DNA from 2 places in the Cupriavidus sp. H19C3 genome. Region 1 is predicted to be linked to the other one. Evidence: riboswitches for the same ligand, from Rfam matches in the RefSeq annotation. Region 1 holds a riboswitch; the other holds the start of a gene.
What was found. A riboswitch is a leader RNA that binds a small molecule or an ion and turns the genes downstream of it on or off. The one in region 1 is predicted to bind glycine.

Region 1 (9,907 bases):
GTGTCGATCGCGATGCGCTCGGCCACGAGGTTCTCCTTGATCATGTCGCTGAGCGAGTCGCCCTCGACGTACTCCGCATGGCTGCGCGTGGTCAGCCCATCGGGCGAGAAGTCCGGTTCGCCGCCCAGTTGCACGATGCGCTCGGCAATCTGATCGGCGTGACCCTGTTCTTCGTTGGAGTGCGCAAGGAATTCCGCCGCCACGCTCTTGGAGGTGGGGCCCTTGGCCATGAAGTAGTGGCGGCGATAGCGCAGCGTGCAGACGATCTCGGTCGCCAGCGCATCGTTGAGCAGCTTGATCACCGTATCGCGCGCCGCATCGTAGCCGGCCGTCACCGCGCCATCGTCGATGTGCTGGCGGGCGCGCTCGCGCAGGGTTTTGATATCCGTCAGGAAAGGTTGGTCGGACATGGCAGCTCCTTGTCGTCCTGTCGTTGTGGGAAATCGGGTATCCCCGGACGAACGCAGAATGTGTGCCAGTAAATTTTCCTCGATATATCAAGGGGGCGCGCGGGGCGGATGCCGTTTTTACATTCACCACCTTGCACGGCTTTCGTTCTTACACGTGACGCAACGGGCCTCCGCCGCCGCGCGCGGCGGCGTGCGCAGGCCCTGCGCGTGTCACGCGGCCATGGCCGGCACCGGCACGCCCGCGGCCGGCATGGCATACATCAGCGGCGCCAGCGCGGCCTCGATGCGCGCGCGTTGCGCCTCGGTGGTCATCGCGTCCATCAGCTTGATAAAGCGCGGCTCCAACATCCCGGAGACGATAAAGGTCCAGCGGTAGGCCTTGAGTATCACGGCCTCGACCGCATGCGCGCGCGGGGCTTCGCCGGCCATGCCGCGCATCGACCGCATGAAGTAAGCCGTATCGGCTTCGGCCTGGTGCTGCAGGATCTGGTCGAGCGCGCCGACGATTTCGATCATGTCGGCCACGGCGGCATCGCGTTCGGCGGCGTCGAGCTTGCCGTGCTCGCGCATCCATTCCATTTCGTCGAGGATGGCATGCTGCGATTCCTCGCGCCAGTGGAACATGAAGATGTCCTTGTACAGGTCGGACAATCCCGGCGCGGTACCGATGCTGGCGCGATAGTGCGACTGCGAGATCAGCTCGACATGGCAGGTGAGGCCGAGCACGGCCCAGGTGCGCTTGCCCAGCACGAAGCTCGCCACGTCGTTGGCATCGGGTGTGAACCGGTAGCCGTCGGGCATGCCTTCGGCGGCCAGTTGCTCGACGCGACGGAACAGTTCCTGGTGCTTCAGTTCCTCGTCGGTAAAGCGCACCAGGGCTTCCAGCGCGACCTGGTCGCCGAGCCAGTGATCGCGCGAGATCTCGAGGATCTTGGCGCCGATGAATCGCTCCACGAGCCGGAACATGTTGGCGTAGGTGCGACCCTGTACCTGGCTCAGGAAGCGCTGCTCCGACTCGCCAAGGAAGGGCAGCTCGTTGGCGAGCGACAGCCCGTCGGGCAGGAACTTGTGGGAGAGGTCGAACTTGCGCTGGCGGATCACGTCCTGGTCGATATCCCAGCGGATACGCCGTGAGGTGGCGATGCAGCGGGCGTAGCGTTGGGTGTCGATGGTTGCGGCTTGCATGCGGGACTCCTGTCGTTGTTTCCGTCCGTTGCGGACGTCTGGCAATGATTCCAGCGAGGCTCGGCCCGGACCTGAGGCCCACGTCCCGGAATGCGCGCGGGCACGCGGCCAGGACAGCCCGTGAGCCGGGACCACGGTCCCGGTCGGCCTGAAAACGATCTTAGACACGGCGCGCGCGCGGGCTTTCACGGCGCGATGGATGGTGCGGGCAATCGCACGACAGCGCTGTATCGGCTGGTAGCCGCGATCCACCTCGCCATGCCGGGACATCGGCGCGGCATGGCGCGATGGCGCTGCCGCCCCGGGCCCGGTACGGCGTGCCCTCCGTAATAACCCGCAACCCGGGACCACGGTCCTAATGGTTGACCCGTAATGGCGCCGCCATGCTGGCCGAATGTCGCGCATGCGCGGCCCCGGGGCGGGACCTCGGCCTCATGTCGGACACGCGGGTTTTACCCAAACTCCACGCCAACGAATCCATCGGTACGGCCATCAACAGATCCATGCGTCGGATGCGTGCAGGCCCGCGCGACTTGCGGGCCCTGAGATGCGTCAAGACCAGGCAGCCACGGCAAGGGCGATCCCGTGCGGCCAGTCACACCCAAGCGCGATCGCCCGCACGAGGACCCTGCCGCGTCGGCACGATGCCATGCGGTCCTCCGTTGGAGTTGGAGTTAGATATGCGTACGAATCATGCCAAGACCCTGCTTGCCGCTTTTGCCATGGCCGCCGGCCTGTCCGGCCTCGCTCATGCCGACCGTGGCGCGGCGCCATCGTCATCGTCGTTACCGCTCGCGGTGGCTCACACCGGCCCGCGCGACCCCTTTACCGACGGCGCGCGCATGCCGTCGGCGGAGGCCGCCATGCTGGCTGTCGCCGCGCCGGCGGGCAGGTCGGTGTGCAAGGCGGGTGGCTTCGATCCGTACACGGACGGGATGGCCACGGACCGTACCGACCCCTACGGCAACGGGGCGCACAACGGTACGCGTGATCCCTACACGGAAGGCGGCGGCCGTATCACCACGGCCGGTAGCGACTGCCTGTATCGCCAGGCATGACCAGACGGAAACCGATGTTGCGCAGAGCAGATAGATAAGGCGCCCATGCGGCGCACGCGCTATGTTTTTCCCCGGCCGGTGCATCGCATACGGCCGGCGGGCCCTCTCTTGGCCGACGCGCCAGATATCCTTTGCTAATCTGATGGAATCACCCGTCCTGTCCGGACACGGCGAGCCGATGGTGCCGTGCGCGTGCCGTGCGCCGCCTGGCTCGCGCCCGCAACCTGCCCGCGGAAGTCGCCCATGCCGACGCTCAAGCAACAGATACGCCTGTGCACCAGCCTCGATGGCGTGCGGCTGGCGTATGCCATCTCCGGCCGCGGGCCGCCGCTGGTCAAGGCGGCCAACTGGATGAGCCATCTTGAATTCGATGTGGCCAGTCCGGTGTGGAGCCATATGATGTGCGCGCTGTCGGAGGATCACACTTTCGTGCGCTATGACGAACGCGGCTGCGGTCTGTCGGACCGTCATGTTGAGGACCTCTCGTTCGCCGCATGGCTGCGCGACCTGGAAACCATCGTCGATGCCACCGGCGTGGACCGCTTTCCGTTGCTCGGCATCTCGCAGGGCGCGTCGATCGCGGTGGCGTACGCGGTCAGGCACCCCGAGCGTGTGACGCATCTGATCGTGCATGGCGGCTATGCGCGCGGCCGGCTCAAGCGCAACCCCACGCCCGAGAAGCGCGAGGAAGCGGAACTGATGGCGCGCCTTGCCGAGCTGGGCTGGGGGCAGGAGAATCCGGCCTTCCGCCAGTTCTTCACCTCCCAGTTCATTCCCGGCGGCACCGCCGCGCAGCATCGCTGGTTCAACGAGCTGGAACGGGTTTCCACCTCGCCAAAGAACGCGGCGCGCTTTATGCGCGTCTTCAACGATATCGACGTGGTGGACCTGCTGCCGCAGGTCGCCTGCCCGACGCTGGTGCTGCATGCGGTTGCCGATGCGCGCGTGCCGTTCGACGAGGGCCGCCTGATCGCGAGCATGATCCCGCGCGCGCATTTCGTGCCGCTGGAGAGCGGCAACCATCTGCTGCTCGAAGACGAGCCCGCGTGGGACCGCTGGCTCGAGGAGGTGCGCGCGTTCCTGCCGGCGTCGCAGCCGGTGGCGGACCCGGCCTTCACCACGCTGACGCGGCGCGAACGCGATATCGTGGTGCTGATCGCGCAAGGGCGCGACAACGCGCAGATCGCCGCGCACCTGGGGCTGTGCGAGAAGACCGTGCGCAATCACATCACGAGCATCTTCTCCAAGCTCGAAGTGGAGAACCGTTCGCAGGCGATCGTGCTCGCGCGCGAGGCCGGTTTCGACCGGCCCCGCGCGTGACGCACGGGCACGTTTGCCTCGGCGTCCCGGGTCACCGACGCGAGCTCAGGCCGCGTGCCGCCATGCCGTCGGCGTGACCGGCGCGGGCAGGGCACCGCTGAACGCGAAGTCCACTTCGGGCACACGCCCGCTGATCAGTTCGGCAATGGCACGTCCCGATCCGCACCCGTGCGTCCATCCCAGCGTGCCGTGGCCCGTGTTGAGCCAGAGCCCGTCCACGCCGCTCGCGCCGATGTACGGCACATTGCCCGGCGTGGCGGGCCGCAGGCCGGTCCAGTAGCTGGCGAGCTCGGGCCGGCTCATGCCTGGAAAGATGTCGAGCGTGCGGCGGACGATGGCTTCGCAACGCACCGGATTGAGCGCCATGCCATAGCCGTTCAGCTCCGCCGTGCCCGCAATGCGCAGGCGGTCGCCAAAGCGCGAGAACACCAGTTTGTACTCGTCGTCGGTCAGGCTGACCGTCGGCGCGCGCGCGGGGTCGAGCACCGGCAGCGTGGCCGAGTAACCCTTGGCCGGATAGATATCGAGCTTGACGCCGAGCGGACGGGCAAGCATCGGACTGAAGCTGCCGAGCGCGAGCACGTAGGCATCGGCGCGCGCAATCTGGTAGCCGCCGGTTTCGTCGGCAAACTCCACGCCGCGCATGCGGCCGCCTTCGGCATGCAGCTTCTGCACGCGTACGCCATAGCGGAAGCGCACGCCATGGGCCTCGCACAAGGCCGCAAGCCGCGTGGTAAAGCGGTGCACATCGCCGGACTCGTCCTGGCTCGTGTAGGTGGCGCCGGCCAGGCGCGGCGCGATCGAGGCCAGGGCGGGTTCGAGCCGGACCACTTCGTCCGGGCCGACCACGCGCCGCTCGCAACCGAGTTCGCGCATGATGCGCGCCGGCTCGATGGCGGCATCGAATTCCTTCTGGCTGGTATAGAAATGCAGGATGCCGCGCGTGAGCTGGTCGTACTCGATGCCGGTCTCCTGCCGCAATGCCTGCAGGCTGGCGCGGCTATAGGTGCCCAGGTTGAGGATCTGGATCATGTTGTGCGTGGAGCGGCGCGCCGCGCATTCGCGCAGGAACTTGAGGCCCCACGACCACTGTGCCGGATCGGCGCGCAGGCGGAACAGCAACGGCGCATCCTCGCGGCCGAGCCAGCGCAGGAGCTTCCACGGCGCGGCCGGATTGGCCCAGGGTTCGGCGTGGCTGACGGAGATCTGTCCGCCGTTGCCGAAACTGGTCTCGCGCGCCGCGCCGTTGTTGCGCTCGAGGACCGTGACTTCATGCCCGGCCTTGGCCAGGTACCACGCCGAGGCGACGCCGATCACGCCCGCCCCCATAACGATGACTTTCATTTCTCAGGCTCCGGAAAGTAAAGGGGGCAGGCGGATCATCATGATCCGCCTGCCCCCACTGTCCTTTTGCCTGAGAGATTCGCCATGCCAGCCGCGCGTTGCATGCGCGGACCGGCGCTGGCTTGCCCCTTCGGCGGCTGCCTCGCCGGGTGATGCCGGCCTGTTGATCTGCCGGCGTGCCCACGCGTGCAACGCTCTCCAGTTTGTCGGTCTAGTCCGTCGATCCAGTCTTCGCACATGGGGTGTCTGGCACCCGTGCACCTGAGCGTTCCGAGGGTTACGCCTTCGGTACGGTCGCCGCAAGGGCGCACCGTTCTCCTGGATGGCGCGACAGTAACACGCGTGCATGGCATTCCGCAAGGCACGGGCGCGGCATGCCGGTGCCCGCGTCCCGATGGACTACGCTGGGTAGTGCGCGGGCAACCGGTGCACGCGCCCCCTCTTGCCACGCCCGACACGATGCCTGCACGGCGACTGCGATCGCGTCGGACGGAAAGGACTTCCCATGGCCTCATCTACCACCCCGGCGTCCGCCAACCCGGCGCCCACCGATCTCACCGCGCTCAAGGGCCGCCAGCAGGCCGCATGGGCCAGCGGCGACTATGCGGTGATCGGCACCACGCTGCAACTCGTGGGCGAGCAACTGGCGGAAGCCTGCGATCTGCGCTGGGACGAAGCGGTACTGGACGTGGCCGCCGGCAACGGCAACGCCACGCTGGCGGCCGCTCGCCGCGGCTGCAAGGTGACCTCGACCGATTACGTGGGCACCTTGCTCGAGCGTGGCGCCGAGCGTGCCCGCGCGGAACGCTTCGACGTGACCTTCCGGCAGGCGGATGCCGAGGCCCTGCCATTCGACGATGGCAGCTTCGACGCCGTGCTATCCACCTTTGGCGTGATGTTCGCGCCCGACCAGAAGCAATGCGCGGCGGAAATGGCGCGCGTGTGCCGACCCGGCGGCCGCATCGGCCTGGCCAACTGGACGCCGCAGGGATTCGTCGGGCAGATGTTCAAGGCGCTCGGTGCGTATGTGCCACCGCCGCCCGACGTCGCGCCACCGTCCAGGTGGGGCGTGGAGGAACATCTGCACACACTGTTCGATCCTCATGGCGTGACTATCGCGGTCACGCCTCGCATGTTCCGCTTCCGCTACCGGTCGCCCGCGCATTTCATCGAGGTATTCCGCACCTGGTACGGCCCCGTGCACAAGGCCTTCGCCGCGTTGCCACCCGACCGTGCCGATGCGCTCACGCGCGACCTCACCGATCTCCTCGACAGCCTCAACGTGGCCGGCAGCGAGGCCATGGTGGTGCCCAGCGAATACCTGGAGGTGGTCATCACCCGGCACTAGCTGCGGTCGGGCGCGCGGGGCGGGCGGCGCCGCGCTTTGCCCGCACCTCCGCCCGCGCTTCCGCCCCGTGCCCGGAGCCTTCTTGCAAAGCGCGCTTGACATACAGATCTGTCTACTCCAGACTAGTAGACAGATCTGTATCATTTTGGCCGGATGTGGCCGCCGGTGCAGATCGTGGTTGTCGTGCAATTTGTTCCAGATCCGATTTCCCTGACCCATCCTTGAGGAGCCCTGTCATGTCGAATTCCCCCGAAGTCCGTCCGCCGGTCCCGCCGTTTACCCGTGAAAGCGCTATCGCCAAGGTACGCGGCGCGGAGGATGGCTGGAACAGCCGCGATCCGCAGCGCGTATCGCTGGCCTATACCGTCGACAGCGCGTGGCGCAATCGGGCCGAGTTCGTCAACGGTCGTCCGCAGATCGTGGAATTCCTCACGCGCAAATGGAACAAGGAACTCGACTACCGCCTGATCAAGGAGCTGTGGGCGTACGAAGGCAATCGCATCGCGGTGCGCTACGCCTACGAATGGCATGACGACTCTGGCCACTGGTTCCGCTCCTATGGCAACGAGAACTGGGAGTTCGACGAGAACGGTCTGATGCAGCGCCGCTTTGCCTGCATTAACGATATGCCGATCAAGGAATCGGAGCGCAAGTTCCATTGGCCGCTGGGCCGGCGTCCCGACGATCATCCGGGGCTGAGCGACCTCGGCCTGTAAGGGAACGCGCCCACGGGACACGCCCACAGGACACGCAATTGGCCACGTCGGGCGTCGGCGTGGCAGCATGGAGGGACGGCTGCGGCCGTCCCTTTTTCGTTGGTGGCGGCGATCCCGGGTTATCGGGCCGATATAGGAACTATCAATCGGTCGCTTTGAAACGATGAATTGTACAGACGTGCCTGGCGCCGACAGAATGAGGCCTTCGCTGCAGGACGTGGCGACAAGATAACCCGACGCTCTGAACTGCCTTACCTTACTTACTGTTTATTTCTGGAGTCATACCGATGCTGCAATCCCGTGAAGGCCAACGCGTACCCAACGTGACGTTCCGTGTTCGCGAGAACAACGAATGGAAGGACGTGACCACGAGCGAGCTGTTCGCTGGCAAGACCGTGGCCCTGTTCTCGCTGCCGGGCGCCTTTACGCCGACCTGCTCGTCCACCCACCTGCCGCGCTATAACGAGCTGGCCCCGGTGTTTGCCAAGCACGGCGTGGACGCGATCCTGTGCGTATCGGTGAACGACACCTTCGTGATGAACGAATGGGCCAAGGACCAGGAGTCCGAAAACATCGTGATGATCCCTGACGGCAACGGCGAGTTCACCGATGGCATGGGCATGCTGGTCGACAAGGCCGACCTTGGCTTCGGCAAGCGCAGCTGGCGCTATTCGATGCTGGTCAAGGATGGCGTGGTCGACAAGATGTTCATCGAGCCGGAAGAGCCGGGCGACCCGTTCAAGGTGTCCGATGCCGACACGATGCTGGCCTACATCGCCCCGGACGCCCGCAAGCCGGACCAGGTGGTGGTGTTCTCCAAGGTGGGCTGCTCGTTCTGTGCCAAGGCCAAGCAACTGCTGTCGGACCACGGCTACGAGTACATCGACGTGCCGCTGGAGCACAAGGTCCGGGGCAAGGTGCTGGGCGCCATCTCCGGCAACATGACCGCACCGCAGGTCTTCATCAACGGCAAGCTGATCGGCGGCGCCGAAGCCGTCGAGCAGTACCTCAAGGCCGCCTGACCGGCCCCGTTCCTTCCTGAAACCGCAGTTACCGCCTGCGCGGTCCGGCACTTGCCGGACCCGTTGGCACCGGCTTGCCCAAAAAAACGCAATCACCAGGAATCGTCATGCAGACCACCATTCAAACCGACGTCGCCGTGATCGGCGCCGGCACCGCGGGCCTCGCTGCATACCGCGCCGCGATTGCGGCCGGCATGCGCGCCGTGATCATCGAAGGCGGCCCCTATGGCACCACCTGCGCCCGCGTGGGCTGCATGCCGTCCAAGCTGCTGATTGCCGCCGCCGAGGCCGCCCATGAAGCGCGCCATACCGCCGCCTTCGGCGTGCATGTGGATGGTGCGGTGCGCATCGAGGGCCGCGAGGTGATGGCCCGGGTGCGCGGCGAGCGCGACCGCTTTGTCGGTTTTGTGGTGCGCGGTGTGGAGTCGATTCCGGCCGCGGATCGCCTGCGCGGGTATGCCACATTTATCGACGACACCACGCTGGGCGTGGGCGACGACACCATCGTGCAGGCCAGCCGCGTGGTGATCGCTACCGGCTCCACGCCGGCGGTGCCGCCGGCCCTGACCGCCTTCGGCGATCGCCTGATCGTCAACGACGATGTGTTTGCATGGGAGGACCTGCCTGCCAGCGTGGCCGTGTTCGGCCCGGGCGTGATCGGCCTCGAACTCGGCCAGGCGTTGCATCGCCTCGGCGTGCGGGTACGCGTATTCGGCCTCGGCGGCGCGGTGGGACCGCTCTCGGATCCGGCCATCCGTGCCTATGCCGCGCAGACCTTCAATGCCGAATTCCCGCTCGATACCGATGCCAAGGTGCTGGACATGCGCCGCGAGGGCGACGAAGCGGTCCTCACCTTTGTCGATGCCGCGAGCGGCGATACCGTGACGGAGCGCTTTGCATACGTGCTGGCCGCCACCGGCCGCCGCCCCAACGTGGCCCGGCTCGGGCTCGAGAACACCAGCCTGCGGCTCGACATGCGCGGCGTGCCGGTGTTCGATGCGGAAACCCTGCAATGCGGTGATGCCCCCGTGTTTATCGCCGGGGACGCCAACAATATCCTGCCGCTGCTGCACGAGGCCGCCGATGAGGGCCGTCTGGCCGGCGAAAACGCGGCGGCGTGGCCCAACCTCAAGTCGCTGTCGCGCCGTGCGCCGCTGGCCGTGGTGTTCTCCGATCCGCAGATCGCGATGGTCGGCAAGCGCCACGCCGATCTCGACACCGGCACCTTCGTCACCGGCGCGGTCAGCTTCGAGGACCAGGGCCGCAGCCGCGTCATGCTGAAGAACCGGGGCCTGATGCATGTCTATGCGGATATCGATTCGGGCCGCTTCCTCGGCGCCGAATGGACCGGCCCGCGCGCCGAGAATATCGCGCACCTGCTGGCATGGTCGTATCAGCAAGGCCTGACGATCGCCCAGATGCTGGCCATGCCGTTCTACCACCCGGTGGTGGAAGAAGGCCTGCGCACTGCGCTGCGCGATGCCGAGACCCGGCTGGCCGAGGC
Region 2 (9,907 bases), on a different replicon from region 1:
GGTTGCGGTCGCCGTACACGTTGTCGGCACGGCCGACCGGCGGCCAGTACTTCTGCGTGCGCAGCGAGGCCACCGGATACGCGGCTTCCTCGCGGGTATAGGCGTGCGTCCATTCGTTGGCGGTGACCACCGCGGCGGTGTGGGGCGCGTGCCTGAGCGGGTTGTCCTCGCGATCGAAGCTGCCGTCTGCCACCCGGCCGATCTCGGCACGGATCGCGATCATCGCGTCGATAAAGCGGTCGAGTTCGTGCAGCGATTCGCTCTCGGTCGGCTCGATCATCAGCGTGCCCGGCACCGGGAAGCTCATGGTCGGCGCATGGAAGCCGTAGTCCATCAGGCGCTTGGCCACGTCCTCGTTGCTGATGCCGGTGTCCTTCTGCAGCGGGCGCAGGTCCAGGATGCACTCGTGCGCCACCAGGCCGTGCTGGCCGGTATAGAGCACCGGATAATGCGGCGCCAGGCGGCGCGCCACGTAGTTGGCGGCGAGGATGGCGTTTTCGGTGGCGGCGGTCAGGCCGTCAGAGCCCATCATGGCGATATACATCCACGAGATCGGCAGGATGCTGGCCGAGCCGAACGGCGCCGCGGACACGCCGCCGATGCCGTTGTCGTCGCGGCGATAGCCGACGCTGTCCTGGTTGGGCAGGAAGTCCGCGAGGTGCGCGCCCACCGCCACCGGGCCCACGCCGGGGCCGCCACCGCCGTGCGGAATGCAGAAGGTCTTGTGCAGGTTGAGGTGCGACACGTCGCCACCGAACTGGCCCGGCGCGGCGGTGCCCACCATCGCGTTCATATTGGCGCCGTCCACGTACACCTGACCGCCATGGCGGTGCACGATCTCGCAGATCTGCTGCACGCCCTGTTCGAACACGCCGTGCGTGGACGGATAGGTGATCATGATCGCGGCCAGGTTGCTGCTGTGCTGCTGCGCCTTCTTCTCGAGATCGGCAAGGTCGACGTTGCCGTTATCGTCGCAGGCCACCACCACCACCTGCATGCCGGCCATCTGCGCCGAGGCGGGATTGGTGCCATGCGCGGACGACGGAATCAGGCAGATATTGCGGTGCGCCTCGCCCCGGCTCGCGTGGTACTTCTGGATGATCAGCAGGCCCGCGTATTCGCCCTGCGAGCCCGCATTCGGCTGCAGGCTCACGGCGGCATAGCCGGTGGCCGCGCACAGCATGGCTTCGAGCTGGTCGATCATCTCGCGATAGCCGACGGTCTGGTCGAGCGGCGCAAACGGATGGATGCGGCTGAACTCGGGCCAGGTGACCGGGATCATTTCGCTGGTGGCGTTCAGCTTCATCGTGCACGAGCCGAGCGGAATCATGGTGCGGTCGAGCGCCAGGTCCTTGTCGGCCAGCATGCGCAGGTAGCGCAGCATTTCATGCTCGGCATGGTGCGTGTTGAACACCGGATGCGTGAGGTACGCGCTGGTACGCGCGAGCGTGTCCGGATAGCCGGCGCCGGCAGCGGCCTCGATGGCATCGAAGTCGGGCAGCGGCTTGCCGTGCGCAAAGATCTCCCACAGCGTCAGCACATCCTCGCGCGTGGCGGTTTCATCGAGCGAGATGCCGATGCGCGTGCCGCCCGCATGACGCAGGTTGATGCCGTGCGACGTGGCGGCGGCGTGGATGGCTTCGGTCTGGAAGCCGGTATCGAGCGTCAGCGTATCGAAAAAGGTCTGGTTGAGCGGGGTATGGCCGAGCTGCCTCAGGCCCGCGGCCAGCGTGGCGGTGAGGCGATGCACGCGCTGCGCAATGCGCTTGAGGCCCTGCGGACCATGGTAGACCGCATACATCGACGCCATCACGGCCAGCAGTACCTGCGCGGTACAGATGTTGGAGGTGGCCTTCTCGCGGCGGATATGCTGCTCGCGCGTCTGCAGTGCAAGCCGGTAGGCGCGGTTGCCCTGCGCGTCGATGGTCACGCCCACCAGGCGGCCCGGCATCGAGCGCTTGAACGCGTCCTTGACCGCCATGTAGCCCGCGTGCGGGCCGCCAAAGCCGAGCGGCACGCCAAAGCGCTGCGAGTTGCCGACCGCCACATCCGCGCCCCATTCGCCCGGTGCGGCCAGCAGCGTCAGTGCCAGCAGGTCGGCGGCGGCCACCACCAGGCCGCCCGCGGCGTGCACGGCGTCGGCGATCGCGCGGTAGTCGGTCACATCGCCGTTGACGCCCGGATATTGCAGCAGCACGCCGAACGCATGCGCCGAGGCCGCTTCGGCGGCGGGGCCGACCCTGACCTCGATGCCGAGCGGCAGCGCGCGGGTGCGTACCACTTCCAGCGTCTGCGGCAGGACGTCATCGGCCACGTAGAAGGTATTGGAGGCATGCTTGTTGACGCGTTGCAGCAGCGTCATCGCTTCCGCCGCGGCGGTGCCTTCGTCGAGCATCGACGCGTTGGCGATATCGAGGCCGGTCAGGTCGGTCACCATCTGCTGGAAGTTCAGCATGGCTTCCAGGCGGCCTTGCGAGATCTCCGGCTGGTACGGCGTGTACGCGGTGTACCAGGCCGGGTTCTCGAAGATATTGCGCAGGACCACGCCCGGCGTGAGCGTGTTGTAGTAGCCCTGGCCGATAAAGCTCTTGAATACCTTGTTCTTGCTTGCCAGCCCGCGCAGCTTGGCCAGCGCGGCTTCCTCGGTCAGCGGTGCGGTGAATTCGCCCAGCGGCATGCCGTCGCGGCGGCGGATGGCGGCGGGAATCACGGCATCGATCAGCGCGGCGCGGCTGTCGTAGCCGAGCACCTTCAGCATGTGCTGCTGTTCGGCGTTATCGGGACCGATATGGCGGGTGGAGAACGCGTCGCGCGCCTCCAGGTCGGCCAGCGTGGGCCGGGATTGCGCGGCGTTCATGGGCAGCGGGGCGTTCATGGCAAGGAATCTCTTGGTCGCGGCAGTGCCGGTGGTCGGCCGGCGCTGCCAGGTACTTCATCGTTGCGCGCCCCGCTGGCTCGGCGGGGCGCGGCGTCAGTGTCAGGCGCCGACGCTGGCCTTGTAGGCGTCGACGTTCATCAGGCCGTTCACGTCGTCGGCGTTGGCCGGCTTGAGCTTGAACAGCCACGCGTCGAACGCGTTGGCGTTGACGCTCTCGGGGGCGGCGGTGGCAGCCTCGTTCACGGCGATCACTTCGCCGGCCACGGGCGCGTAGATGTCGGAAGCGGCCTTCACCGACTCCACCACGGCGAGCGCGTCGCCCGCGCCGACCGCACGGCCCACCTCGGGCAGCTCGAGGAAGACGATGTCGCCCAGCGCGTCCTGCGCATGGTCGGTGATGCCGATGGTCAGGGTGCCGTCGGCTTCGACGCGTACCCACTCATGCGACTCGGTGTACTTGAGGTCAGCGGGGAAATTCATGAAGGTTCTCCGGAAATCAGTGGTGTCTGTTCTTGGGTGACTTGGATGCCTGCCGGACAGCCATGCCGGCGGGCGGGTCTGGTGACCGTGGTGTGACCGTGGTTAGCGAGCCGGGGCCCGGGCGGACCATCAGCTCACGAGTGCCTTGCCATTGCGCACAAACGGCAGTTTAACCACAGTTGCGGTCAGTTTGCGGTCACGAATGGCCACCTGGACCTCGCTGCCGATCGCGACTTCCTTCGGTAACCGTGCGAATGCGATAGACAGCGACAGCGACGGGCTGAAGGTGCCGCTGGTGATCTCGCCGTCGCCGGCGGGGGTGATGACCTTCTGGTGCGCGCGCAGCACGCCACCCTTGTCGCGCAGGATCAGCCCGGCAAAGGTCTGGCGCTGGCCGTCGGCCAGCAGCGCGGCCTTGCCGGTGAAGTCACGCTCGCTTTGCAGATCGACGGTCCAGGCCAGGCCGGCGTCGAGCGGCGAGGTATGGATGTCCATGTCCTGGCCGTAGAGGTTCATGCCGGCTTCCAGGCGCAGCGTGTCGCGCGCGCCCAGGCCGGCCGGGCGCACGCCGGCGGCCTCCAGCTTTTCCCAGATGGCGGCCACGTTGGCCGCGGGTACCACCAGTTCGAAACCGTCCTCGCCCGTGTAACCGGTGCGGGCGACCATCAGTTCGCCCACGGCGGGGTCCTGCACCACCAGCGCATTGAACGGCTTGAGCGCGTCGGCAGGGCGGGTGGAGGGGAAGGCCGCGTACACGCGGCTGCGCGCATTGGGGCCCTGCACGGCGACGATCGCGAGCGCGTCGGTGCCGGCCGGCGCCACATCGCCGCGGCGCGGCGTGATGGTGACATCGCTGCCGGTGGCGGCATTGCGCGCGCGGATCCATTCGATATCGCCGAGCGCCGTGCTGGCGTTCACCACCAGGCGGAAGCGGTCCTCGGCAAAGAAATAGACGATCAGGTCGTCGATGACGCCGCCTTTCTCGTCGAGCATGCAGGAATACAGGGCCTTGCCCGGCGTCTGCAGCTTGTCGACGTTATTGGCCAGCAGGCCGCGCAGGAAAGTACGGGTATTGGCGCCGGTCAGGTCGACCACGCACATGTGGGAGACGTCGAACATGCCGGCGTCGCTGCGCACGGCGTGATGTTCCTCGATCTGGGAGCCGTAGTTGACGGGCATGTCCCAGCCGCCAAAATCGACCATGCGGGCGCCAAGGGCGCGGTGAATGGCGTTGAGGGGCGTGGCCTGAAGTGTCATGGAGTCCTCGGAGGCGGCGTGGTTCGGGTCGCGAAAACAATAAAGGGGTCATCCGTCGCGAACGCTTTCGCAGCGTCCGCGACGGATGACCCCTCTGTCCTCGATACCTGAGAGATTACGACGCGCCTGTGCGCGTCGTGCGCCCCTTCGGTGGACACGCTCATCATGCACGGATGCTATGACGGGTGTCGCTCTCCAGAGTTCTGCATGCATCGTGTGCATGTTGCATGCAGATCCGACCGGTCCATGGTGCCTGAGAGTTTTCGGGTGATACCCCTTCGGCGGCGCAAGTCTGCGCGCTCTCCCGGACGGATGCGCGTGAATGTACGGGAGCGCGGAGGGCGTGTCAACGCCGGGAGCGCCATCGCGGCCGCGCCAGGGAACGGTCGGCTGGGCCTTCCCTGCGCCCCGGCTGCCGGCCAGGCCGGGCGCGTGACGCCTCCGGAAGGCACCTGGAGGTAATTATTTCCTGTCCTTGGTAATGACGTTACCCACCACGCCGCCGACGGCTGCCCCGCCGAGCGTGCCCAGTGCACTGCCGTCGGTCAGCACGGCACCGCCGGCCGCGCCGACGCCGGCGCCGATTGCGGTATTGCGCTGGCGCGGCGTCCAGTCCGCGCAGCCTGCGAACATCGTGACGGTGACACCCACGAGCGTGGCGCGGGACAGGATCTTCGAGATCTTCATGATGGCCTCCATCGGTTGTTGAGGTTGTGGAACTCGTCGACGGCGCGGGCGCCCGGCAACGCGGGCCCCGTGCCTTCGTGCTCCTCAGAGGCAACAAACATGCCCCGGGTTGCGCATTGCTTACGCCCGTTGGCAGTTGTTACTTCCGTGAAACAGGTGGGCCGGCGGAGCGGTGCATGCGGCGATTGGCGGGGACGCGCGTGTTAACATCGTCCGCTTTGCACACCGCCCCCGCATCGCTCTCGCACGTGCCTGAGCCGGCACGTCGAGCCGGTGCCGCACGTCGGTGCCTCGGTGCGCCAGCGCCCCAGCCGCCTACCCCTCGCCACCTCTAGCCTCATGACCCACGGACTCAACGCCGCCCAATCCGAAGCCGTCCGCTACCTGGACGGACCGTGCCTCGTGCTGGCCGGCGCGGGCTCCGGCAAGACGCGTGTGATCACGCAAAAGATCGCGCACCTGATCGAGGACAAGGGCTTCGAGCCGCGCCATATCGCCGCCGTGACCTTTACCAACAAGGCGGCCAAGGAGATGCAGGAGCGCATCGCCAAGCTGATGGAGGGCAAGACCACGCGCGAGGGCAAGCGCATTCCGCTCAAGCAGCTCACGGTTTGTACTTTTCACTCGCTGGGCGTGCAGATCCTGCGCATGGAGGCCGAGCACGTCGGCCTCAAGCCACAGTTCTCGATCATGGATTCGGACGACTGCTTCGGCCTGGTGCAGGAACAGCTCGCCACCACCGACAAGAAGCTGATCCGCAGCGTGCAGAGCACCATCTCGCTGTGGAAGAACGGCATGATCGATCCGGAGGCCGCGATCGCGCAGGCCGCCAGCGCCGAGGAGCACCAGGCCGCGCTGGTCTACCGCAACTACGTCGCCACGCTGCATGCGTACCAGGCGGTCGACTTCGACGACCTGATCCGGTTGCCGGCCGAGCTGTTCGCGCGCGACGAGACCGTGCGCCTCAAGTGGCAGAACCGGCTGCGCTACTTCCTGGTCGACGAATACCAGGACACCAACGCCTGCCAGTACCAGTTGCTCAAGCAGCTGGCCGGTGGCTCGCACCTGCGCGCGCCGGCATTCACCGCGGTGGGCGACGACGACCAGGCCATCTACGGCTGGCGCGGCGCCACGCTCGACAACCTGCGCCTGCTGCAGACCGACTACCCCGACCTCAAGGTCATCAAGCTCGAGCAGAACTACCGCTCGACCGTGCGCATCCTGGAGGCGGCCAACGCGGTCATCGCCAACAATCCCAAGCTGTTCGACAAGAAGCTCTGGAGCGAACACGGCATGGGCGATCCGATTGCCGTGCACCCGATGAACGACGAGGAGCACGAGGCCGAGTCCGTGGTGTTTCGCCTGTCGGCACACAAGTTCGAACGGCGCGCGCAGTTCCGCGACTACGCCATCCTCTATCGCGGCAATCACCAGGCGCGCCTGTTCGAGCAGATCCTGCGGCGCGAGCGCATTCCCTATGTGCTGTCCGGCGGCCAGAGCTTCTTCGACAAGGCCGAGATCAAGGACATCTGCGCGTACCTGCGCCTGATCGCCAACCCCGACGACGATCCCGCCTTTATCCGCGCCATCACCACGCCCCGGCGCGGGGTGGGCAATACCACGCTGGAAGTGCTCGGCACTTTTGCTGGCCAGGCCAGGGTGTCGCTGTTCGAGGCCGCGATGATGGGCGGCATCGAGGGCAAGCTGCAGCCGCGCCAGCTGGAGCCGCTGCGCGTGTTCTGCGAGTCGATGGTGCGCCTGGCCGATCGCGCGGCACGCGATCCGGCCACCGAGGTGCTCGACGACCTGATGGAAGGTATCCACTACGAAGCGTATCTCTACGACACCTTCGACGAGCGGCAGGCGCAGTCGCGCTGGACCAATACGCTCGAATTCCTCGACTGGCTCAAGCGCAAGGGCACCAGGCCGGAAGCCGCCGATGGCGCCGAAGCGACCGGCTTCGACCATGCCGACGGCTTTGGCGACGAAGGCAAGAACCTGCTCGAACTCACCCAGACCGTGGCCCTCATGAGCATGCTCGAAGGGCGCGAGGAAGATCCCGATGCGGTGCGGCTGTCCACGCTGCATGCGTCCAAGGGACTCGAATATCCGCACGTGTTCCTGGTGGGCGTGGAGGAGGGCATCCTGCCCCACGCGCGCGAGGACGAAGACCTGGGCGACGACAAGATCGAGGAAGAGCGCCGCCTGATGTACGTGGGCATTACGCGCGCGCAACGCAGCCTGCAGATCAGCTGGTGCAAGAAGCGCAAGCGTGCGCGCGAGACCTATTCCTGCGAGCCGTCGCGCTTTATCGCCGAGATGAAGCTCGAAGAAGCGCCGGCCCCGGTCGACGCGACTCCGGCGATGAGCCCAAAGGACCGTCTCGCGGGCCTCAAGGCGCTGCTCGGCAACGCCGGCAAGACGGCCGCCGCCGAGAGTTGACGCCGAGAGTTGACGCCGACACCTGACGGCGAGAGCTGGTCCGGCGCCGGGCGGCGCCCCGGCACCGTGCAATACATCCGATACAAGCCGGACAAGACCCGTTACGCGCGCCCGCCTAGGATGGCGGTGCGCGAGACGTCTCGGCGTCTTGTGTCGCACCGCGCTCGCCCTTCGGTTGCGGTGCGGCCAGGCATGCGAGCCTGGCTTCTTCCCTGTTGAACGCTCCCGGCGCGGCAGCACCGGGGGCGCTTTTTTTCCGGACCGCCCGCCGGTGGCCGCCAAGGCATGGCGTGGGCATCACGTGTCGACGCTGATACAAAACGCTCTCGGCACGTCACTGGCAAACTGGTACAGTGATTCGCCGGCACCGCGACCCACCTGAAGCGCCCCTGGCCCGGCCCGCCATCTCGACTTGCCATGGAACTCTCCCCCTCGCTTCCCATCCGCCTGCTGATCGTCGACGACGATCCCCAGATTCGCGCCATGCTGGCCGAATATCTCGCCACCTTCGGCATGGAGGCCGACGGTGCCGAGGGGGGCGTGGCGATGCGGTCGGCGATGAGCCAGAACGCGTACGACCTGGTGATTCTCGATCTGTCGCTGCCCGGCGAGAACGGCCTCACGTTGTGCCGCGAACTGCGCGAGCATGGCGATACGCCGGTCATCATGCTGACCGCGCGCGCCGAGCTTGCCGACCGTGTGGTGGGCCTTGAAGTCGGCGCCGACGACTACGTCACCAAACCGTTCGAGATGCGCGAGCTGGTGGCGCGCATCCACACCGTGCTGCGCCGCAGCCGCGCCGACAGCAAGCGGCCGGCCGCCGTGGCGGGGCACGAGCTGCGCTTTGCGAGCTGGCGTCTCAACACCACGCTGCGGCAGCTCGTCGATGAAGAAGACACCGTGGTGCCGCTCTCGAATGCGGAGTTCCGCCTGCTGCTGACGTTTATCGAGCATCCCAATCGCGTGCTCGACCGCGAGGTGCTGATCAACCAGGCCCGCGGCCGCGACCTCGACGTGTTCGATCGCAGCATCGACCTGCTGGTCTCGCGACTGCGCCAGAAACTGCGTGACGATCCGCGCGATTCCGCGCTGATTCGCACCGTGCGCGGCGAGGGCTACGTCTTTACCGGCAACGTGGAGCACTGAACGCCATGCCCGAGCCGATTGCCCAGGAGGCGGGGGCGTCGGCGGTGCATCCCGAGATGCGCGCCGAACCTGTCCCGCTGGAACGCCGCCACGACTCGATGTTCGTGCGGCTGTTTCTCGTCATGGCGGCAATCATGCTGGCGGTGCATGTGCTCGGCGTGACCGTGATCGAAGGGCTGTTTCCGCGCCCCGGCTCCGAGCGCCACCAGCAGTTGATGCGCAAGGCCGCTTCCACTTCCGCGCCCTCTTCCTCTTCCTCTTCCGCAGCCGCGGCCGGTGACAGCGCGACGCCGGGATCGGACCAACCCTCCGGCCCGGCGCCGGATGCGCGGAGGCGTCCTGCGGCCGGCCAGGCCCCGGTGCCATTGCAACGCGTCGATACCGACGGCGATGGCGATATCGACGACGACGACTATGGTCCGCCGCTGCGGCCCGGCTTCCACCAGGGCCCGCCCGGCGAGCCGCCGCCCAATGGCATACCGCACCTGCGTGGCATCTGGCCGCCGCACCTCGGCATGGTGTTCCAGCTGGCGGCCATCCTGATCGCCTCGTGGGTCGGCGCCCGCCTGCTGGCGCGGCCGGTGCAGCAGCTCGCGCGTGGCGCGGGGCGCCTGGCGCAGGACGTTCACGCGCCGCCGCTCGACGAGCAGAGCGGCCCCGCCGAAGCCCGTGCCGCCACCCAGGCGCTCAATCGCATGCAGCAGCGCATCCGCACCCAGCTCGCGCAGCAGTCGCGCTTTCTGGCCGCGGTGTCGCATGACCTGCGTACCCCGCTCACGCGCATGAGCCTGCGCATCGAACGCATCGAGAACAACGACGTCCGCTATCGGCTGCGGCAGGATCTTGCCGAGATGAACGGCCTGATCGATGCCACCCTGTATTACCTGCGCGAGCGCGACGATGCCACCGGTCCGCGCCAGCGCGTGGATGTGCATGCGCTGTTGCAGGCGGTGGTCGACGATGCGCAGGAGATTGGCCAGGACGTGGTGCTGGTCGGCAGCGCGCAGCCGATGTTCG

Region 2: linked by a shared signal. The riboswitch ahead of gcvT (glycine cleavage system aminomethyltransferase GcvT) and the one ahead of DFLDMN_RS22620 (D-amino acid dehydrogenase) in region 1 are both predicted to bind glycine.

What each region holds. Positions count from the first base shown of each region.
Region 1 covers NZ_CP184986.1:686,412-696,318, forward strand. Annotated here, with positions in the region: gene DFLDMN_RS22600 (ferritin-like domain-containing protein) at 1-410, opposite strand, end outside; gene DFLDMN_RS22605 (hypothetical protein) at 621-1,595, opposite strand; gene DFLDMN_RS22610 (hypothetical protein) at 2,276-2,653, shown strand; gene DFLDMN_RS22615 (alpha/beta fold hydrolase) at 2,897-3,973, shown strand; gene DFLDMN_RS22620 (D-amino acid dehydrogenase) at 4,019-5,317, opposite strand; glycine riboswitch at 5,366-5,529, opposite strand; gene DFLDMN_RS22625 (class I SAM-dependent methyltransferase) at 5,823-6,665, shown strand; gene DFLDMN_RS22630 (DUF1348 family protein) at 6,902-7,381, shown strand; gene DFLDMN_RS22635 (glutathione peroxidase) at 7,669-8,403, shown strand; gene DFLDMN_RS22640 (dihydrolipoyl dehydrogenase) at 8,511-9,907, shown strand, end outside.
Region 2 covers NZ_CP184985.1:2,839,324-2,849,230, forward strand. Annotated here, with positions in the region: gene gcvP (aminomethyl-transferring glycine dehydrogenase) at 1-2,875, opposite strand, end outside; gene gcvH (glycine cleavage system protein GcvH) at 2,978-3,358, opposite strand; gene gcvT (glycine cleavage system aminomethyltransferase GcvT) at 3,488-4,615, opposite strand; glycine riboswitch at 4,700-4,824, opposite strand; glycine riboswitch at 4,846-4,932, opposite strand; gene DFLDMN_RS13095 (YMGG-like glycine zipper-containing protein) at 5,078-5,302, opposite strand; gene DFLDMN_RS13100 (UvrD-helicase domain-containing protein) at 5,642-7,744, shown strand; gene DFLDMN_RS13105 (response regulator) at 8,162-8,890, shown strand; gene DFLDMN_RS13110 (ATP-binding protein) at 8,947-9,907, shown strand, end outside.